One region of the Amaricoccus sp. genome, then DNA from elsewhere that is predicted to be linked to it. Evidence: riboswitches for the same ligand, from Rfam matches in the RefSeq annotation. Region 1 holds a riboswitch; the other holds the start of a gene.
The links. A riboswitch is a leader RNA that binds a small molecule or an ion and turns the genes downstream of it on or off. The one in region 1 is predicted to bind thiamine pyrophosphate.
Positions count from the first base shown of each region.

Region 1 (8,774 bases):
GGGCGCGATGACGCCGGGCGACAGCGTGACCCGCACACTCGTGGCGACGGTGGCGGGCACCGCGCCGATGTTCCTGCCCGAATTGCTGGCGCCGGTCGCTATCGAGGGCATCGCCGCCTATCCCGAGGAACCCCTGCTCGCGGAGACCGACGATCGCGGTGTGCTCGGGGGGAGCCGGACCGAGCGCGTGACCCTGGTGGCCGAGGGCGGCGGTTCGGGCGCGGTGCCCGCGGTCACGCTCGATTGGTACGATCTGGAGACGGGCAGGGTGGAGACCGCCTCGGTCGAGGGTTTCGCGATCGCCGTCGAGGGTCCGCCCGCGCGGAGCGTTGCGCAGGGCCGCGACTGGCGCATGATCGCGCTTGGCGGGCTGGCGGCGCTCGCAGGGGCCGTGGCCGGCGTCTGGCTCAAGCGCCGCGCCTGGCCGCCGCTGGCCCGGTTGCTGGGGGCCCGGCGGGCGGCGTGGCTGGCCTCCGAGGCCCATGCCTATGCCGTGCTGCACCGGGCGGTGGCGCGCCGCGACAATGCCGCGCTCCGCCCCGCGCTCGACGCCTGGGCCGGGCGCCTGGCCGGGAAGGATCCGCGCGCCGACCCGCGCCTGCGCGACGCGCTGACGGCGCTCGGCGCCGATCTCTACGGGCCCGCCGCGCCCCGCGATCCGGCGACCGCCTGGCAGGCGCTCGCGGAGGCGCTGCCGGCGGTCCGGTCCCTGTGCCGCTCCGGCGGTCCCGAGAGCGCGCCGCTTCCCGCGCTGAACCCGGCCGGATAGTCGCAGGGTCCGGGCGGTCCCGCCCCGGCGTTCAGACGGAAGCCCGCTTCGCGCCTGTCGGGCGAGCGTGTATGCTGCCCCCGCAGCCGCCGGGAGGTCCTCCCTTGCCGAGCCTTCGACCCCGCAGCGACCTCGCGACCCATGTGGTGGAGAACCAGCCCGCGCCCCGTGGCGACGGCGATCTCTGGGCCGGCGATGTCGCGCTGCGCGAGGCGGTCGCGCGCGAGGGCGGCGGCGCCCATGCGGCGGCGCTCGGCCGTCTCGGCGCGGCGCTGGGGCGGAGCGATGCGCGCGAGGCGGGGCGGCTCGCGAACCGCAACCCGCCGGAGCTGCGCAGCTTCGATCGCGCCGGGCGGCGGATCGACGAGGTGGACTATCACCCTTCCTATCACGAGCTGATGCGGCTGGGCGTTGCCGCCGGCTATCCGTCGGTGGCCTGGACCGCGCCGGCGGGCGGGCATGTGGCCCATGCGGCGATGGTCTACATGATGAGCCAGGTCGAGCCGGGCGTCTGCTGCCCCATGACCATGACCTATGCCGGGGTGCCGGCGCTCGCCGCCGACGCGGCGCTCGCCGCGGAATGGGTGCCGCGGCTCCTCTCCAAGGCCTACGATCCCGCGTCCCGTCCGGCGCCGGAGAAGGCCGGCGCCACCCTCGGCATGGCGATGACCGAGAAGCAGGGCGGATCGGACGTGCGGGCCAATGCGACGCGCGCCGTGCCCGACGGCGCCGGGTACCGCCTGACCGGGCACAAGTGGTTCTGCTCGGCGCCCATGTCGGACGCCTTCCTGACGCTGGCGCAGGCGCCCGGCGGGCTGACCTGCTTCCTCGTGCCGCGCTGGACGCCGGAGGGCGCGCGCAATGCCATCCTGCTGATGCGGCTGAAGGACAAGCTCGGCAATCGCGCGAATGCCTCGGCGGAGATCGAATACGACGCGGCCTTTGCCCTGCGGCTCGGCGCGGAGGGCGAGGGCGTGCGCAGGATCATCGCGATGGTGCATCACACCCGGCTCGATACCGCCATGGCGCCGGCCGGGCTGATGCGCGGCGCGCTGACGGAAGCGCTCTGGTGGTGCCGCGGCCGCAGCGCCTTCCAGCGGCGCCTGATCGACCAGCCGCTGATGGCGAGCGTGCTGGCCGATCTCGCGGTCGAGACGGAGGCCGCCCTGGCGCTCGGGCTGCGCGTGGCGCGCGCCTTCGACGAGGGCGACAGGGTCTTCGCGCGCACCGGCGTCGCCCTGGCGAAGTTCCTCAGCAACAAGCGCTGCCCGGGCATGATCTACGAAGCGATGGAATGCCTCGGCGGGTCGGGCTATGTCGAGGATGGCCCGATGCCGCTCTACTATCGCGAAGCGCCGCTGAACTCGATCTGGGAAGGCTCCGGAAACGTGATCTGCCTCGACCTGCTCCGGACCTTCGGGCGCGAGCGCGACGCGATGCCGCGGCTCGTGGCGGACCTCGAGGGCGCGCGCGGCCTCGACGCGACCTTCGACGGCGCGCTCGACCGCACGCTCGACACCTGGAAAGGCCTGCCGCTTGAGGCGGAGGCGCGCTGGTTCGTGGAGCGCCTGGCGGTGCTGCTCGCCGCCTCGGTGCTGCTCCGCGGCGGGGCCGGGCCGGTGGCGGAGGCCCATGTCGCGACGCGGCTCGGCGGCGCGGGCGGGCGGGTTGCGGGGGCCTGGCCCCGGGGGATCGACCGCGCGGGCGTGCTCGCCCGCTGCCTGCAAGAGGAAGGGCCTGAGCGATGATCGAGGATCCGCGGCATCCGCCGGAATGGAAGAGGCGTGTCCCGGTCGCGGCGCTCGTGCTGGCGCTCGCCTGGCTGCCTGCGGCCTGCGGGCGGGTCGACCTGCCGGGGGTGGCGATCCCCGGCTCGGGCAATGCGGGCATGGCGGCGATGGTCGAGGACCGCGTCTGGCTCAAGACCGATCCGGAGGCGGCGCCGGGCGCCTTCAGGGCGTTCCTCTCCAGCGGAACGCTGGTGATGACGAGCTGCGGCGAGGGCTACCGGCTCGCCCCCTGGCGCTGGGTCCAGGGCGCCACCCTGGTCTGGGAGGAGGACGGCCGCGCGATCCGCGGCGAGATCGCCGAGGTCGGGCACAACAGCATGGTCCTCCTGGTCGATCCCGAGGGCGAGAACCGTGCGGTGACGTTCCGGGCCGCGCAGGCGCCGGTGGTCTGCCCCGACCGGCGCCGCTGACGCTCCGATACAGGGGCGATCGCATCCGGCATCGGGATCCCGTCCGCCCGGGTTCCGAGCCGGCCCGGTGGCACCCTCCCGCCGAGGCCAGGCACCGCCGGGCAGTGCCCGCCCTGCCCCCGTCACGCCAAAAGGAGGGCACGCGAGCGCGAAGGCCGAGAGGCGACGGTCCTAGGCAATGACCCGGAGGCCCCATGGCAGGCTAGCGCGCGCGGCCGGACACCGGACCGCGTCTGCGCCAGTTCAGGATCGCCGCGGACAGGCCTCTCGCCGCGGCTTCGGGATCGGGCTGGCCGCAGATCGCGGAGACCACCGCCATGCCGGCCGCCCCGGCGTCGAGAACGGGCGAGACATGCGCGGCCTTCAGGCCGCCGATGGCGACCGAGGGCACGGTGCTGATCGCGGCGAGCCGGGCGAGGCCGTCGAATCCGATCGGCGGCTTGTGGTCGGGCTTGGTCGGGGTGGCGAAGACGGGCCCGATCCCGACATAATCGACGACCGCCGGATCGACCGCGCGGGCGGCCGCCTCGGACTCGACCGAGAGACCGAGGATGCGCCCCCGCCCGATCCGCTGGCGCGCCGCGCCCGCCGGCATGTCGTCCTGCCCCAGATGGAGCCCCTCGGCCCCCACGGCGAGCGCCGCTTCGAGATCGTCGTTGACGATCAGGGGCACGCCGGTTCCGGCCAGCGCGGCCTTGAGCGCCCGCCCCACCTCCACGAGACCCTCGGTGCCGGCGGCCTTGTCGCGCAGCTGGACGATTGTCGCCCCGCCGGCCACGGCCGCACGCGCCGTCTCGACCATGGAATGCAGGCGGCAGAGGTCCGGGTCGAGCACGAGGTAGAGGGACAGGTCCGGCCCTCTCATGCCGCTGCGATCCTCGTATCCGCGTCGAGGGATGCGCCGTCGAGCGCATGCAGGGCGTCAAGGAACCTCACGGCGAAGGACCCGGGACCCTCCGCCCCGCGCCCGGCCGCCTCGCCCGCCGCCGCGAAGGCGGCGAGCGCGGCGGCGGTGGCGTTGAGCGGTTCCTCCGGCGCGACCGCGGCGAAGGCGCCGACCAGCCCGGTCAGCGAGCAGCCGAGCGCCGTCACCCGGGGCATGAGGGGCGATCCGCCGTGGATCCGCAGCGATCTCGTCCCGTCGGTGACGAAATCCACCGGCCCGGTGACGGCGACCACCGCACCGCGCGCGGCGGCGAGCCGGCGGGCGGCCTCCTCGGCAAGTTCCACCGGATCGCCGCTGTCGACGCCCCGGCCCGAGCCCTGGCCGCCCGCGAGCGCGATGATCTCGGAGGCATTGCCGCGGATGATCGCCGGGCGCAGGTCGAGCAGATCCGCGACGGCCCGCCGGCGCAGGGCGGTGGCGAAATGGGCGACCGGATCGAGCACCCAGGGCCTGCCGGCGGCCGCAGCCCCGCCGGCGGCGGCCTTCATGCCGCCGATCCAGGCCGGCGAGAGGGTGCCGATATTGATGGTCAGGGCGCCGGCGAGGCCCGCGAATTCGCCCGCCTCCTCCTCGGCATGCACCATCGCCGGCGAGGCCCCGGCCGCGAGCAGGACATTGGCCGCGACGTTCATCGCCACGTAATTGGTGATGCATTGCACCAGCGGGGCGGTTTCGCGCAGGGCCGCGAGGAGCGCGGAAGGTGTCGGCATCGCTCAGGCCTCCTCATGGGCGAGGGGCATGTAGAGGTCGCCGCCCTCGCGGTATTTCTGCGCCATGGCGGCCATGCCCTCGCTCCGCGCCTCGGCGCGGATCTCGTGGCTGATGCGCATGGAACAGAATTTCGGGCCGCACATGGAGCAGAAATGTGCGACCTTATGCGCCTGCTTGGGCAGGGTCTGGTCGTGGAAGCCTCGCGCGGTCTCGGGATCGAGCGAGAGGTTGAACTGGTCCTCCCAGCGGAATTCGAACCGCGCGCGGCTCAGCGCGTCGTCGCGGATCCGCGCCGCCGGATGCCCCTTGGCGAGATCGGCGGCATGGGCGGCGATCTTGTAGGTGATGACGCCGGTCTTCACGTCGTCCCGGTCGGGCAGCCCGAGATGCTCCTTGGGCGTGACGTAGCAGAGCATCGCCGTGCCGAACCAGCCGATCATGGCAGCACCGATGCCGCTGGTGATGTGGTCGTAGCCCGGCGCGATGTCGGTCGTGAGCGGCCCGAGCGTGTAGAAGGGCGCCTCGCCGCAGACCGCGAGCTGCTTGTCCATGTTCTCCTTGATCTTCTGCATCGGAACGTGGCCGGGCCCCTCGATCATCACCTGGCAGTCCTTCGCCCAGGCGATCCGCGTCAGCTCGCCCAGCGTCTCGAGCTCGGCGAATTGCGCGGCGTCGTTGGCGTCGGCGATGGAGCCGGGGCGCAGGCCGTCGCCGAGCGAGAAGGACACGTCAAAGGCGCGGCAGATGTCGCAGATCTCCTCGAAATGCTCGTAGAGGAAGCTCTCCCTGTGGTGATGCAGGCACCATTTCGCCATGATCGAGCCGCCGCGCGAGACGATGCCGGTGACGCGATCCACGGTCAGCGGCACGTAATGCAGCCGCACGCCGGCATGGATGGTGAAATAGTCCACGCCCTGCTCGGCCTGCTCGATCAGCGTGTCGCGGAAGACGTCCCAGCTGAGGTCTTCCGCGACCCCGTTCACCTTCTCGAGCGCCTGGTAGAGCGGCACGGTGCCGATCGGCACGGGCGAATTGCGCAGGATCCATTCCCGGATGTTGTGGATGTTGCGACCGGTGGAGAGGTCCATCACCGTGTCGCCGCCCCAGCGGGTCGCCCAGACCATCTTCTCGACCTCCTCGGCCATCGACGAGGTGACCGCGGAATTGCCGATATTGGCGTTGATCTTCACCAGGAAGTTCCGCCCGATGATCATCGGTTCCGATTCCGGATGGTTGACATTGGCCGGGATGATCGCCCGGCCGCGCGCCACCTCGTCGCGCACGAATTCCGGGGTGACGAAATCGGGGATGGCGGCGCCGAAGCCCTCGCCGTCGCGGTCGAGCGCCGCCTTCGCGGCGCCGCGCCCGAGGTTCTCGCGGATGGCGACGAATTCCATCTCCGGGGTGACGATCCCGGCGCGCGCATAGGCGAGCTGGGTGACGGCCCCGCCGGCGCGGGCGCGCAGCGGGCGGTGGCGGACGGGGAATTCGGGGGTGAGCCTGTCCCCGAAGACGAAGCCGTTGTCCCCGGGCTTTACGCGCCGCCCCTCGTAGGCCACCACGTCGCCGCGCGCGGCGATCCAGTCCTCCCGCAGGCGCGGCAGGCCGCGCGCGATGGCGATCTCGGCGGCCGGGTCGGTATAGGGGCCGGAGGAATCGTAGACCGTGACCAGCGGCTCCCCGGCGCTCGGGTGCAGGGCGATCTCGCGCATGGGCACGCGGATGCCGGGGTGGAGCTGGCCCTGCCGGAACACCTTGCTCGAGGCGGGCAGCGGTCCGGTCGTGACCGTCAGGTTCGGTTCGGAAGTCATGTCGAGGCCCCTCGCGTCATCGCATCGGAGACCCAGCTCTGACCGGAAGGAAGGAGGACGCCCCTGAAAGGATCGGTCGCGCGACCGGCGAGGCATCCGCACCATCCCTACGCCAGTATGAACTGGATCAGGTTCGTCGGGTCCCTGCGCTGCCTCGCGGCCCAGCAGAATCTCAGCCCCTTGTCGGGACACCCCTGGTGAGAGTCGGAGAGTGCGAAGTGGCGCGCGGGATGTCAATCGCCGGTTTCGCGCCGGGAAGGCCCGCTTCCGTGACCCCGCGCTTGCCGGCATCGACGGGCGCCGGCACGACGGGATCGCGGATCGAACCGCTGGGGCGTAATCTGATCGCCAGGCGCGGCCCTTTGCCGCCTGCAGGAGGGGAGATGTGCCGTGACGCTGATCGATCATGCCAGCCAAGCCCGCGAGGACTGGCGTCCGGGCGTTTCGACGCGCATGCGCGTCTCGGCGCTGACCGGCGCCTCGGCTCTGTCGGTCTTCGAGCAATGGTGCGCGCCGGGGCTCGGCGCCCCGACCCATTGGCACCGGGTCGAGGAGGTCCTCACGGTGCTGTCGGGCGAGGCCGAGATCTGGACGGGCGGGGAAAGGGTCCTGGCAAGAGCGGGTCAATCGGCCCTGATACCGGCGGGAAGCCGCCACGGCTTCCGCAATGCCGGGAGCGGCGAATTGCATATGCTGGCCGTCCTCGCCTCGCCCATCTTCGAGGCGCGGTATGACGATAGTCCCGGGGTGACCCGGCGCTGGATACCGGGGTCGGGGGGCGGTCAGGCGGTCTCAGGGTGATTGCTTCGGACCGGCAGTTCGCCCTCCATGGCGCCACCTTCCCCTCGCGGATTTGGCAGGTGACAAATCCGTACGCCCCGGCCAACGAACCGGCGCAAGGCAGTGCCACGCCCACGCCGGTTCGCCGAGCCTGGTCCTCTCCGCTCAGGCGCCACCGCGGAACAGCGAGAAGCCCCAGGGGGTGAACTTGAAGGGGAGGTGGAAATGCTCGGCCAGCTTGTCGATGCCGAAGCGGAAGATCGCCACGTCCAGAAACGAGGGATCCGGGATCGCGACGCCGTTCGCGCGGTAATAGTCGCCGACATCGAATTCGGCCTCGTAGACGCCGCGCTGCACGCCGGCCCCGTCCATGACCGGGTGCTGCAGCAACCCGCCGTCCGAGCAATTGCCGGAGGCGATCTCGACCCTTTCGGCGCCCAGCAGGAAGAGGCGCACGCCCAGGCCGGAGGCGGGGACGCCGCGGGCGATGTCGACGGCATGGACCGAGATGCCGCCGGCCTTCTGTTCGGGATCGATGGACAAGAGGGCTCTCCTTGTGAATCGTCAGGGGTCGGGGTCAGGGTGGCATGCCGGAGCGTTTCGCTCCATGGCAGATAAATTCACCACGCATTCCAAAGGATCGAATGCGCTGCTAGGATGCGCCGGCGGCACCGGCGCCGCGCCCGAGGTAGGAATGCCGAAATGTCGATTCAGCTTGTGCCGCGATCGCTGCAATATCTCGAACGGGTGGCCCAGCTCGGGTCGATCCAGGCCGCCTCGCGCGAGATCGGCATCTCGGCCTCGGCCATTCACCGGCAGATCAAGGCCCTGGAGGACGCGCTGGGCGAGATGCTGTTCGAGCGCAGCGCCCATGGCATGGTGGTGACGCCCTCCGGGCAGATGTTCCTGGACCTCGCGCGGGACTGGCGGCTGGACAATACCCGGCTCTGGTCGACGCTCATCACCCAGCGCGGCATCGAATATGGCCATATCCGCATCGCCTGCATGGACGGGATGGTGAACGGGTTCGCGCTGGAATTCGCGCGCGAGATCGCCGGGCGCTTTCCCCATGTCCATGCCGAGATCACCACCACCAGCCCCGACCACGCGGTCAAGGGCGTGCTGAACGGCGATTACGATCTGGCGGCGGTGGTGAACGCATGGCCCGACGACGATCTGATCGTCCATTGGTCGCGCAAGTTCCCGCTGGGCTGCCTCGCCATCCCCGATCATCCCGTCGCGCGGATGGACAGCATCAGCCTGAAGGAATTCGTCACCTACCCGATCGCCGTGCAGAGCGCGGCGCTGTCGATCCGCCGCCTGATGGAGGCGCATCACGGCTGGATCTTCAACGCGGCGGTGCAGAGCGTCCAGGTCAATTCCATCCAGCTGATGAAACTGCTGGTCCTGTCGGGACAGTTCATCGCCGCGACCTCTGAGGTGGACGCCGCGGCGGAACTGCATCAGGGCCTGCTGCGCTTCGTGCCCATCAACGACAAGGACATGTTCCAGCAATCCTTCAGCGTGATCTCCAACGCGCTGATCCCGGCCTCCGCC
Region 1 covers NZ_DAIUBO010000066.1:8,570-17,343, reverse strand. The annotation lists gene V7050_RS08545 (hypothetical protein) at 1-769, shown strand, start outside; gene V7050_RS08540 (acyl-CoA dehydrogenase family protein) at 841-2,517, shown strand; gene V7050_RS08535 (hypothetical protein) at 2,514-2,969, shown strand; gene thiE (thiamine phosphate synthase) at 3,172-3,834, opposite strand; gene thiM (hydroxyethylthiazole kinase) at 3,831-4,625, opposite strand; gene thiC (phosphomethylpyrimidine synthase ThiC) at 4,629-6,437, opposite strand; TPP riboswitch at 6,524-6,643, opposite strand; gene V7050_RS08515 (cupin domain-containing protein) at 6,828-7,238, shown strand; gene V7050_RS08510 (hydroxyisourate hydrolase) at 7,383-7,760, opposite strand; gene V7050_RS08505 (LysR family transcriptional regulator) at 7,920-8,774, shown strand, end outside.

Region 2 (8,774 bases), on a different contig from region 1:
GCGCCAGCCCGCCGACGGCGAGGCGCAGGAGGCCTAGCGGCTGAGGGCTTCGAGCCATGCGCCGACCGCCGGGTCGCGCAGCGCCCGCGCCTCCTCGGGGGAGAAGAGCAATGCCTTGTCCGGCCGGGGCAGATCCGCGAAGCCCTCCGGCAGCCCGGCCTCGGGCAGCCTGGCGGGATACATCCAGTTGGTCGTCGGGATCACCCCCTGGAAGCCGTCGGTCAGCATGAAGTCGAGGAAGGCGCGCGCCAGCTCCGGCTGGTCGCTCGAGGCGGTGACGCCGGCCACCTCGACCTGCATGTAATGGCCCTCGGAGAAGATCGCGGCCGCCTTGGCGGGATCGCCTTCGGCGATGGCGTGATAGGCCGGCGAGGTGGTATAGGCGAGCGCCATGTCGACCTCGCCGTTGAGGAACAGCCCGTAGCCTTCCGACCAGCCCGGGGCCACGGTGACGATGCGCTCGGCGAGCCCGGCCCAGATCTCCGGGGCGCGTTCGCCGTAAGCCGCCTCGACCCACATCACCAGCCCGAGGCCCGGGGTGGAGCTGCGCGGATCGAGGATGACGATCTCCGCATCCGAGGCGATCAGCGCCTCGAAGCTCGAGGGCGGCTCCGGCATCCGCTCGCGGTCGTGGACGAAGGCGAAATAGCTCCAGTCGTAGGGCAGGAAGTAGGGATCGTCCCAGGCGACGGGCAGGTCGAGCTCCGGCACGTCGCGCCCGTGCGGCGCGAAGAGCCCGGTGGCGGCGGCCTCGGCGGTGAGGTTGGTGTCGAGGCCGAGCACGATGTCGGCCTCGCTGTGCTCCCCCTCCAGCCGCAGCCGCGAGAGCAGCGCCGCGCCGTCGCCGGCGCCGACGAAGCGCAGGCTGCAATCGCAGATCGCCTCGAAATTCGCCGCGATCGCCGGGCCGGGGCCCCATTCGGCGACGAAGCTCTCGTAGGTATAGACCACCAGCTCCGGCTTGTCCTGGGCGGCGAGCGGCCCGGCGGCGAGCGCGAGCGCGGCGGCGATGAGCCCCTTCGGCATGGTATCCTCCCTCGCTGGCGGCGAAGGCGGGCAATGCGGGCTGACACATCGCGCCTTCCCTCCGCCGGCATGATCCGGTTCAGGTTCGACGGGTCGCGCGAACGCATCTCAGCCCGGCCGATGCCGGACCCCCCGAGGCCGCACGCAGGATAGGCCGGTAGCCGTCAGGCGCAAGCGGATTCGCGGCGGCACCGCGGGGCGAGGGCAGCGCCCGACCCGGGCGGAATCGAAACGCCCGCGTCCCGCCGAAGGCACGCCTTCGGCGGGACGGGAGCGGGGCGTTCAAGCTGGCAGCGCCCGGAGCTCAGGTCGAGTTCGACACCAAGCTCGTCGCGGTCTTGGTGCGCGAGGCCGAGCGCAAGGCCACCGAGCGCCGTTTCTAGGGCGCGGTCCATTCCGTCGGCATGGTGGCGCGGAAGCCGGGGGCGCCCAATCTTACGAACCTGCGCATGGATCCCTTCGAGCGGGCCCGCGAGGAGAACGCGATGGGGTTCCAGCGCTGGTATCTCGAGCACATGTTCGCCATCGCCCCGGCCACGGCCTTCGTGGGCAACTGGCTGCAGAGCTTCCAGGACTTCCCGCCGCGCCAGAAGCCGGGCAGCTTCAACCTCAGCAACGTCATGGACGAGCTCACCGCCGGCTCGCCGGGCAGCCAGTGACGCGGGCCTGATCTCCGGGGCGGGGCCGGCGCATGGCTCCGCCCGCTCCCGCGGCATCAGGCTTTCCTTCGCCGCCGCGCTGGGCTAGGCGGGTCGCCAGACCGGAGATCCCGCGCCCCATGTCCATGAACAGCTTCGGCCATCTCTTCCGCGTCACCACCTGGGGCGAGAGCCACGGGCCGGCGCTGGGCTGCGTGGTGGACGGCTGCCCGCCGGGCGTGCCGCTCGCGGAGTCCGACATCCAGCCCTGGCTCGACGCGCGCCGGCCCGGCCAGAGCCGCTTCACCACCCAGCGCCAGGAGGCCGACCGGGTCGAGATCCTCTCGGGCACCTTCGAGGGGGTCACCACCGGCACGCCGATCGCGCTCCAGATCCGCAACACCGACCAGCGCTCGAAGGACTACGGCGACATCGCGGCGAAGTTCCGCCCCGGCCATGCCGACATCACCTATCACCTGAAATACGGGCTGCGCGACTACCGCGGCGGCGGGCGGTCGAGCGCCCGCGAGACCGCCGCACGGGTCGCCGCCGGCGGGGTGGCGCGGCGGGTGCTGGCAGAGCTGGTGCCGGGGCTCGCGGTGCGCGGCGCGCTGGTGCAGGTCGGCGACCGGGCGATCGACCGCACCGCCTGGGACTGGGAGGCGGTGCCGCGCAATCCCTTCTGGTGCCCCGATGCCGGGGCCGCGGAGGCCTGGGCCGGTTATCTCGACGGGCTGCGAAAGTCCGGCAATTCGGTCGGCGCGATCGTCGAGGTCCAGGCGGCCGGCGTGCCCGCCGGCCTCGGCGCGCCGGTCTATGCCAAGCTCGACACCGAGATCGCCGCGGCGCTGATGTCGATCAACGCGGTCAAGGGCGTGGAGATCGGCGCGGGCTTCGCCTCGGCGGCGCTGACCGGCTCCGAGAACGCCGACGAGATCTTCATGGGCGACGCGGGCCCGCGCTATTCCTCGAACCATGCCGGCGGCATCCTCGGCGGCATCTCCACCGGGCAGGACATCGTGGCGCGCTTCGCGGTCAAGCCGACCTCGTCGATCCTGACGCCGCGGCGGACCGTCACCACCGCCGGCGCGGAGACCGAGATCGTCACCAAGGGCCGCCACGACCCCTGCGTCGGCATCCGCGCGGTGCCGGTGGGCGAGGCGATGCTGGCCTGCGTGCTGCTAGACCAGCTGCTCCTCGACCGCGGCCAGACCGGCAGCGTGCGGGGCAGGATCGGGTGATCGCTTTGCGCTGGCCCGGCGGGGGCCAGGTGCGCTAGGAAGCGGGTGGCGTCGAAAAGGCCGGAACAGGGGATCGCGACGATGACCGGATGGATGCGGAACTGGATGCTGGCGGCGTGTCTCGGCGCGGCCGCGGTCCTTGCCACGGCGGCGGCGCAGGCGGCGAGCCGGACCGAGATCGACACCCGGGCGGATCTGGTGCTCAACCGCCTGCTTTCGGAATCCGCGACCGCGCAGGCCGTGGACGCGAAGGCGGTCGCGGTGCTGATCTTTCCCGACATCGTCAAGGCGGGCTTCGGGCTCGGCGGTCAGTACGGCGAGGGCGTGCTGCGACGGGGCGGCGCGTCGGTGGCCTATTACAACATCGCCTCGGCCTCGTTCGGATTTCAGGCCGGGGCGCAATCCTACGGGCAGGTGATCTATTTCATGACCGAGGAGGCGCTGCGCCAGCTCGAGACAGCCAAGGGCTTCGTGCTCGGCGCGGATGCCAATGTCGCGGTGGTGAACACGGGCGCCAATGTCGACGTGAATTCCGGCACCCTGCAGGACCCGATCATCGCCTTCGTCACCGACCAGAAGGGCCTGATGGCCGGGGTAACCCTGGAGGGCTCGAAGATCAGCCGGATCGATCCGAAATAGCGAAAGTCCGGCTCGGCACCGGGCCGAGGCAGCACGCGACGGCAATTCCCCGGGCGGATCCCGCCTGCCGACGCGACCTTGCGGTTCCCGGAGCCGCATGCAAACTGAGTCAAGCCGCCACTCGGAGAGCCGCACAATGACCCGGAGCACGCTGCTTGCCGCCGTCCTCGCCGCCCTGGCGCCGGCCGCCTTCGCCCAGTCCGATCAAGCCGATCTGGCCAAGAAGCTCTCCAACCCGGTCGCGAGCCTGATCAGCGTCCCGTTCCAGTACAATTACAACGACGGCTTCGGCCTGGACGGCGACGGGCACCAGTCCTATGTCAACATCCAGCCGGTGATCCCGTTCTCGATCAGCCCCAACTGGAACGTCATCTCGCGCACAATCCTGCCCGTGGTCTGGCAGGACGGCGTCGTCCCCGACGAGGGATCGCAGTCCGGCTTTGGCAACACGACTCAGAGCTTCTTCTTCTCGCCGAAGCAGCCGACGAGCTTCGGGCTGATCTGGGGTGTCGGCCCTGCCTTCCAGGTGCCCACGGCGACCGACGGCATCGCTGCCAACCAATGGGGCGCCGGCGTCACCGGCGTCGCCCTCAGACAATCGGGCGGCTGGACCTACGGGGGGCTCGCCAATCACATCTGGTCGGTCACCGGCAACAGCAGGGACGGCGACCTCTCCGCGACCTTCCTGCAGCCTTTCCTCAGCTACACGACGGCCAAGGCGACGTCCTTCACGGTCAACTCCGAATCCACCTACGACTGGGAGAACGACCAGTGGTCGGTTCCGATCAACTTCATGGTCGCGCAGATGTTCAAGCCCGGCAACCAGCCGCTCCAGCTCCAGGTCGGCGCACGCTACTGGGCCGAGTCGCCCGATTACGGCCCCGACGGCTGGGGCGCCCGCGCGGCGCTGGTCCTGCTCTTCCCCAAGGGCTGAGCCTCAGCGGCTGAAACGCGCCGCCAGCTCCACATGGCCCGACCAGCGGAACTGGTCGACGGGCTGCACCCAGTCGAGCCGATAGCCGCCCGCCACGAGGATCGTCGCGTCCCGCGCGAAGCTCGCCGGATTGCACGAGACCGCCGCGATCCGCGGCACCGCCGAGGCCGCCAGCGCTTGCGCCTGCGCCTCGGCCCCGGCGCGGGGCGGGTCGAAGGCGACCCCGTCGAAACGCGCGAGTTCCGCCGCCAGCATCGGACGGCGGAAGAGGTCGCGGACCTCGGTCGTGACCCGGCGGAGCCCGGGCGCCCCCCGCCAGCCGGCATCGAGCGCGGCGAGCATCGCGGGCTCGGCCTCCACCGCATGGACCTCGGCGACCTCCGCCAGCGGCAGGGCGAAGGTGCCGCAGCCGGCGAAGAGATCCGCGACCCGCCGGGCGGGACCGAGGCATTCGTGGACCGCCGCGACCAGCGCCGCCGCACCTTCCCGCGTGGCCTGGAGGAAGGCGCCGGGGGGTGGGACCACCCGCGCGGCACCCATGGGTTGCAGGGGCGGCCGGCGCTGGGCGATCGGCTCGCCCTCCCAGGCGAGACGGGCGACGGCGGCGGCATCGGCATGGCCGAGGAAATCCGCCACCGCCTCCCCGGAGGGCCGCCGCCCCCCGACGCCGTCGATGTCGAGCCCGGCGGGGCTCTCGGTGACGGTGAAGCGCACTTCGCCCGAGCGCGAGGCGGCGGCGCGGGTCAGCACCGCGAGCGCCGGCAGGATCGCGAGGATCGCCGGGACGACCAGATGGCATTCCAGGACGGCGACCAGGTCTTCCGAGCGCCGGCCATGGAACCCCACCACCGCGCCCTTGCGCGTGCGGCGGCCGGCGAACACCGCGCGACGCCGCGAGCGCGGCGGCGAGATCAGCACCGGCCGGATCTCGGCGGCCAGCCCCCGGGCGGCCAGCGCGCGGACGATGGTCTCGGCCTTCCAGCCGGCGAGGAAGGCATCCGTGCCATGCTGCAGGGCGCAGCCGCCGCAGGCGCCGAAATGCCGGCAGACCGGGGCGACGCGCTCCGGCGAGGGGGCGAGGATCTCGACCGGCGCCATGCGCCCCTCCGCGACCGGCCCGCGCACCCGCTCGCCGGGCAGGGTGAAGGCGGCGCGGATCCCGCCCGAAAGGCCGTCGCCCTCGCGGCCGAGGCGGTCGATGGTGATCTCGGGCCTGCTGTCGTCCATGGTGTCTGCGAAGTTTCGCCTGTCGCGGCGGCTGGGCCGGGATTACGGTGCCGCGGAGCACGCAGCAAGGGAAGGCGCGCGATGTCCTATTCCATTCCGCCCGGCACCAGGATCGGGCATGTGCATCTCAAGGTGGCCGATCTCGACCGGGCGGCGGCCTTCTATTGTGGCGTGCTGGGCTTCGAGGTGCAGGCGCGCTACGGCGACCAGGCGCTCTTCGTCTCGGCAGGCGGCTACCATCACCACATCGGGCTCAACACCTGGGAGAGCCGGGGCGGCACCCCGCCGCCGCCGGGCCACACCGGCCTCTACCACACCGCCATCCTCTACCCGACCCGCCGCGATCTCGCGCAGGCGCTGCGCCGGGTGCAGGCGGCGGGGATCGCGCTCGCCGGCGCCTCCGACCACGGGGTCTCCGAGGCGCTCTATCTCGACGATCCCGACGGCAACGGCGTGGAGCTCTACCGCGACCGCCCGCCGGAGGAATGGCCGCGCGACGCCCAGGGCAGGATCGCCATGGTCACGCGGCGGCTCGACCTGGCCGGGCTCCTGGCCGAGGCCTAGCCGGGCTTCCGCGCCGCGATCAGGTATTCGGCATTGCCGTCCCCGCCCGCGATCGGGCTCGCCGCCTCGCCCTGCACCGCCCAGCCGGCGCCGACGAGGAAATCGCGCACCCCGGCGCGCGCCGCGGCGACGGCACCGGCGTCGCGCACGATCCCGCCCTTGCCCACATGGGCCGGGCCGACCTCGAACTGCGGCTTGATCAGCGCGACCAGCGTGGCGCCGGGCCGCGCCAGTGCCAGCGCCGGCGGCAGCGCCTTGGACAGCGCGATGAAGGCGAGATCGGCGGTGATCCAGTCCGGCGGCGGCACATGCGCGGCGGTCAGGTCGCGCGCATTCAACCCCTCGATCAGCCGCACCCGCGGATCGCCGCGGAGCCGCGCCGCCATCTGGCCGTGGCCGACGTCGACCGCCCAGACCTCGGCCGCGCCCGCCTCGAGCAGGACTTCCGTGAAGCCGCCGGTGGAGGCCCCGAGGTCGAGCGCGATCCCACCGGCGGGGTCGAGCGCGAAGGTGGCGAGCGCATGGGCGAGCTTGAGCGCGGCGCGCGAGACATAGGGAACCGGGTCATGGGTCAGCGCGAGGGATGCATCCGGCGGAACCGGTGTCGAGGGCCTGCGGGTGGGTCGTCCCGCGACGGTCACGACCCCGGCTGCGATGAGCGCCCGGGCGCGGGCGCGGCTGGGGGCGAGGCCGGCGGCGACCAGGGCCGCATCGAGGCGCAGTTTCGGAAGCATCCGTCCCATGTGCCGCAGATTGCGCGGAATGCCTAGTAGCGCGCATTGACAAGACGAACCCGGTGGCCGCCATGTTGTTCGACGCGGGGGGGAGAGACGGGAATGAACGATGCAGACAACGGGACTGCGAAGGCCACGGCCGAAGCCGACAAGCTGACTGCGGAAGCGGCCAAGCTGAGGGCGGAGGCGGAAGCCGCCAGAAGCAAGGCCGAGGCCGAAGTCACAAAGCTCGTGGCCGAGGCCGCGAAGATCGACACGGAAGCGCGCAAGCTTGAGGCCGACGCAGAAATCGCGCGCTGGAAGGCGCTCGTTCCCGATTTCGGGGCGATCGAGTCGGGGAAGATCACCGTTCCGGAGGGACGGATCGGCCGTTCCGCGATCCTGGGGCAGATGGCACTCGAGGATGCCGCGCGGAAGCTCGAACCGAAGATCGGTCTCGGGTCCCGCGACGTCGTTCTGGTGACCAGCGAGGTCGACCTCGCCTCGACCGGGGCCGCCTATCTCGAAGTCAAGACGGCGAGCGATTCGGTGATCGCGCGGGCCAGGGAGGTGACCGGGAAGGCGAACAAGGGCGCGGACCCCGGAGATCCGAAAACCGACCTGGCCTTCGCCCCCGGCCTGCTCGGCGTCGGTGCAGCAGCGGTTGCGGCGCTGCCGGGCATCCTCTCGATGTTCAGGACGGATCACAGCCAGTCCGTCGTGGACCTCGCCGCCGACGACGAGGCGGCAGCCACGCTGGTCTGCGAGATGCTCCTGAAGGAGAAGGCCCAGGCGACGGTCGTGGAGGATCGCTTCCGCCTGGTGGAGGAGAGCGGGATCTGGACCGTGCTCAAGACGCTGGGCGACGCCCGCACGGATCTGGTCGAGGCCCGATTGCGCAGGTTTCCCCCCGACGCGGAGCGCCCGAAGCCGGGCACTCCCGAGGCCCTGCTTCTGGCCGAGATCGAGGCGGCGACCGCCGCGGTCGTCGGGCTCGAGGCCAGCCTCCGCAGCGTTCCGGCGGGACGATCCCGCGCGCCGATCGTCGAGGCCGCGCTATACGAGAGGCTCTACGGGACGGACGCGAAGTTCACGCATGTGCTGCTGGTTCGCGCGCATGGCGGGCAGGTCCAGCAGGACATCGCGGACCGCAACTGGCTGTTCGGGAAGGACACGGTGAACCTGATCGCCGAAGCGTCGATCAGCTTCCGTCTCCTGTCGGTTGCCGACAACAAGCTCGTGGGCGCGGGGCTCGCCAGCGGGCGCGCCCAGGCGCATGGCCGGCCCGGCGAACGGCTGAGGATCGAGGCCGGCTGAACCTATTCCGCCGCGAGGTTGATGAAGCCGCCGGACTGGCGGTTCCAGAACCGGGCGTAGAGGCCGCCCCGGGCCAGCAGGGTGGCGTGGCTGCCCTCCTCGACAATGCGCCCGGCGTCGAGCACCACGATGCGGTCCATGCGCGCGATGGTGGAGAGGCGGTGGGCGATGGCGAGCACGGTCTTGCCGCGCATCACCGTCTCCAGCGTGTCCTGGATCGCCGCCTCGACCTCCGAATCGAGCGCGCTCGTCGCCTCGTCGAGCACCAGCACCGGCGCGTTCTTCAGGATCACCCGCGCCAGCGCGATGCGCTGGCGCTGGCCGCCGGAGAGCTTGACGCCGCGCTCGCCGAGATGGGCGCCGTAGCCGGTCCGGCCCTTGAAGTCGCGCAAGCCCAGGATGAACTCGTGGGCATGCGCGCGCTCGGCGGCGGCCATCACCTCCGCGTCGCTCGCCTGCGGCCGGCCGTAGCGGA
Region 2 covers NZ_DAIUBO010000017.1:18,572-27,345, reverse strand. The annotation lists gene V7050_RS03175 (thiamine/thiamine pyrophosphate ABC transporter permease ThiP) at 1-58, opposite strand, end outside; gene thiB (thiamine ABC transporter substrate binding subunit) at 34-1,026, opposite strand; TPP riboswitch at 1,066-1,171, opposite strand; gene V7050_RS03165 (hypothetical protein) at 1,476-1,685, shown strand; gene aroC (chorismate synthase) at 1,805-2,905, shown strand; gene V7050_RS03155 (lipid-binding SYLF domain-containing protein) at 2,987-3,544, shown strand; gene V7050_RS03150 (transporter) at 3,681-4,478, shown strand; gene V7050_RS03145 (class I SAM-dependent RNA methyltransferase) at 4,482-5,705, opposite strand; gene V7050_RS03140 (VOC family protein) at 5,787-6,269, shown strand; gene V7050_RS03135 (TlyA family RNA methyltransferase) at 6,266-7,012, opposite strand; gene V7050_RS03130 (hypothetical protein) at 7,106-8,299, shown strand; gene V7050_RS03125 (ABC transporter ATP-binding protein) at 8,302-8,774, opposite strand, start outside.
Region 2: linked by a shared signal. The riboswitch ahead of thiB (thiamine ABC transporter substrate binding subunit) and the one ahead of thiC (phosphomethylpyrimidine synthase ThiC) in region 1 are both predicted to bind thiamine pyrophosphate.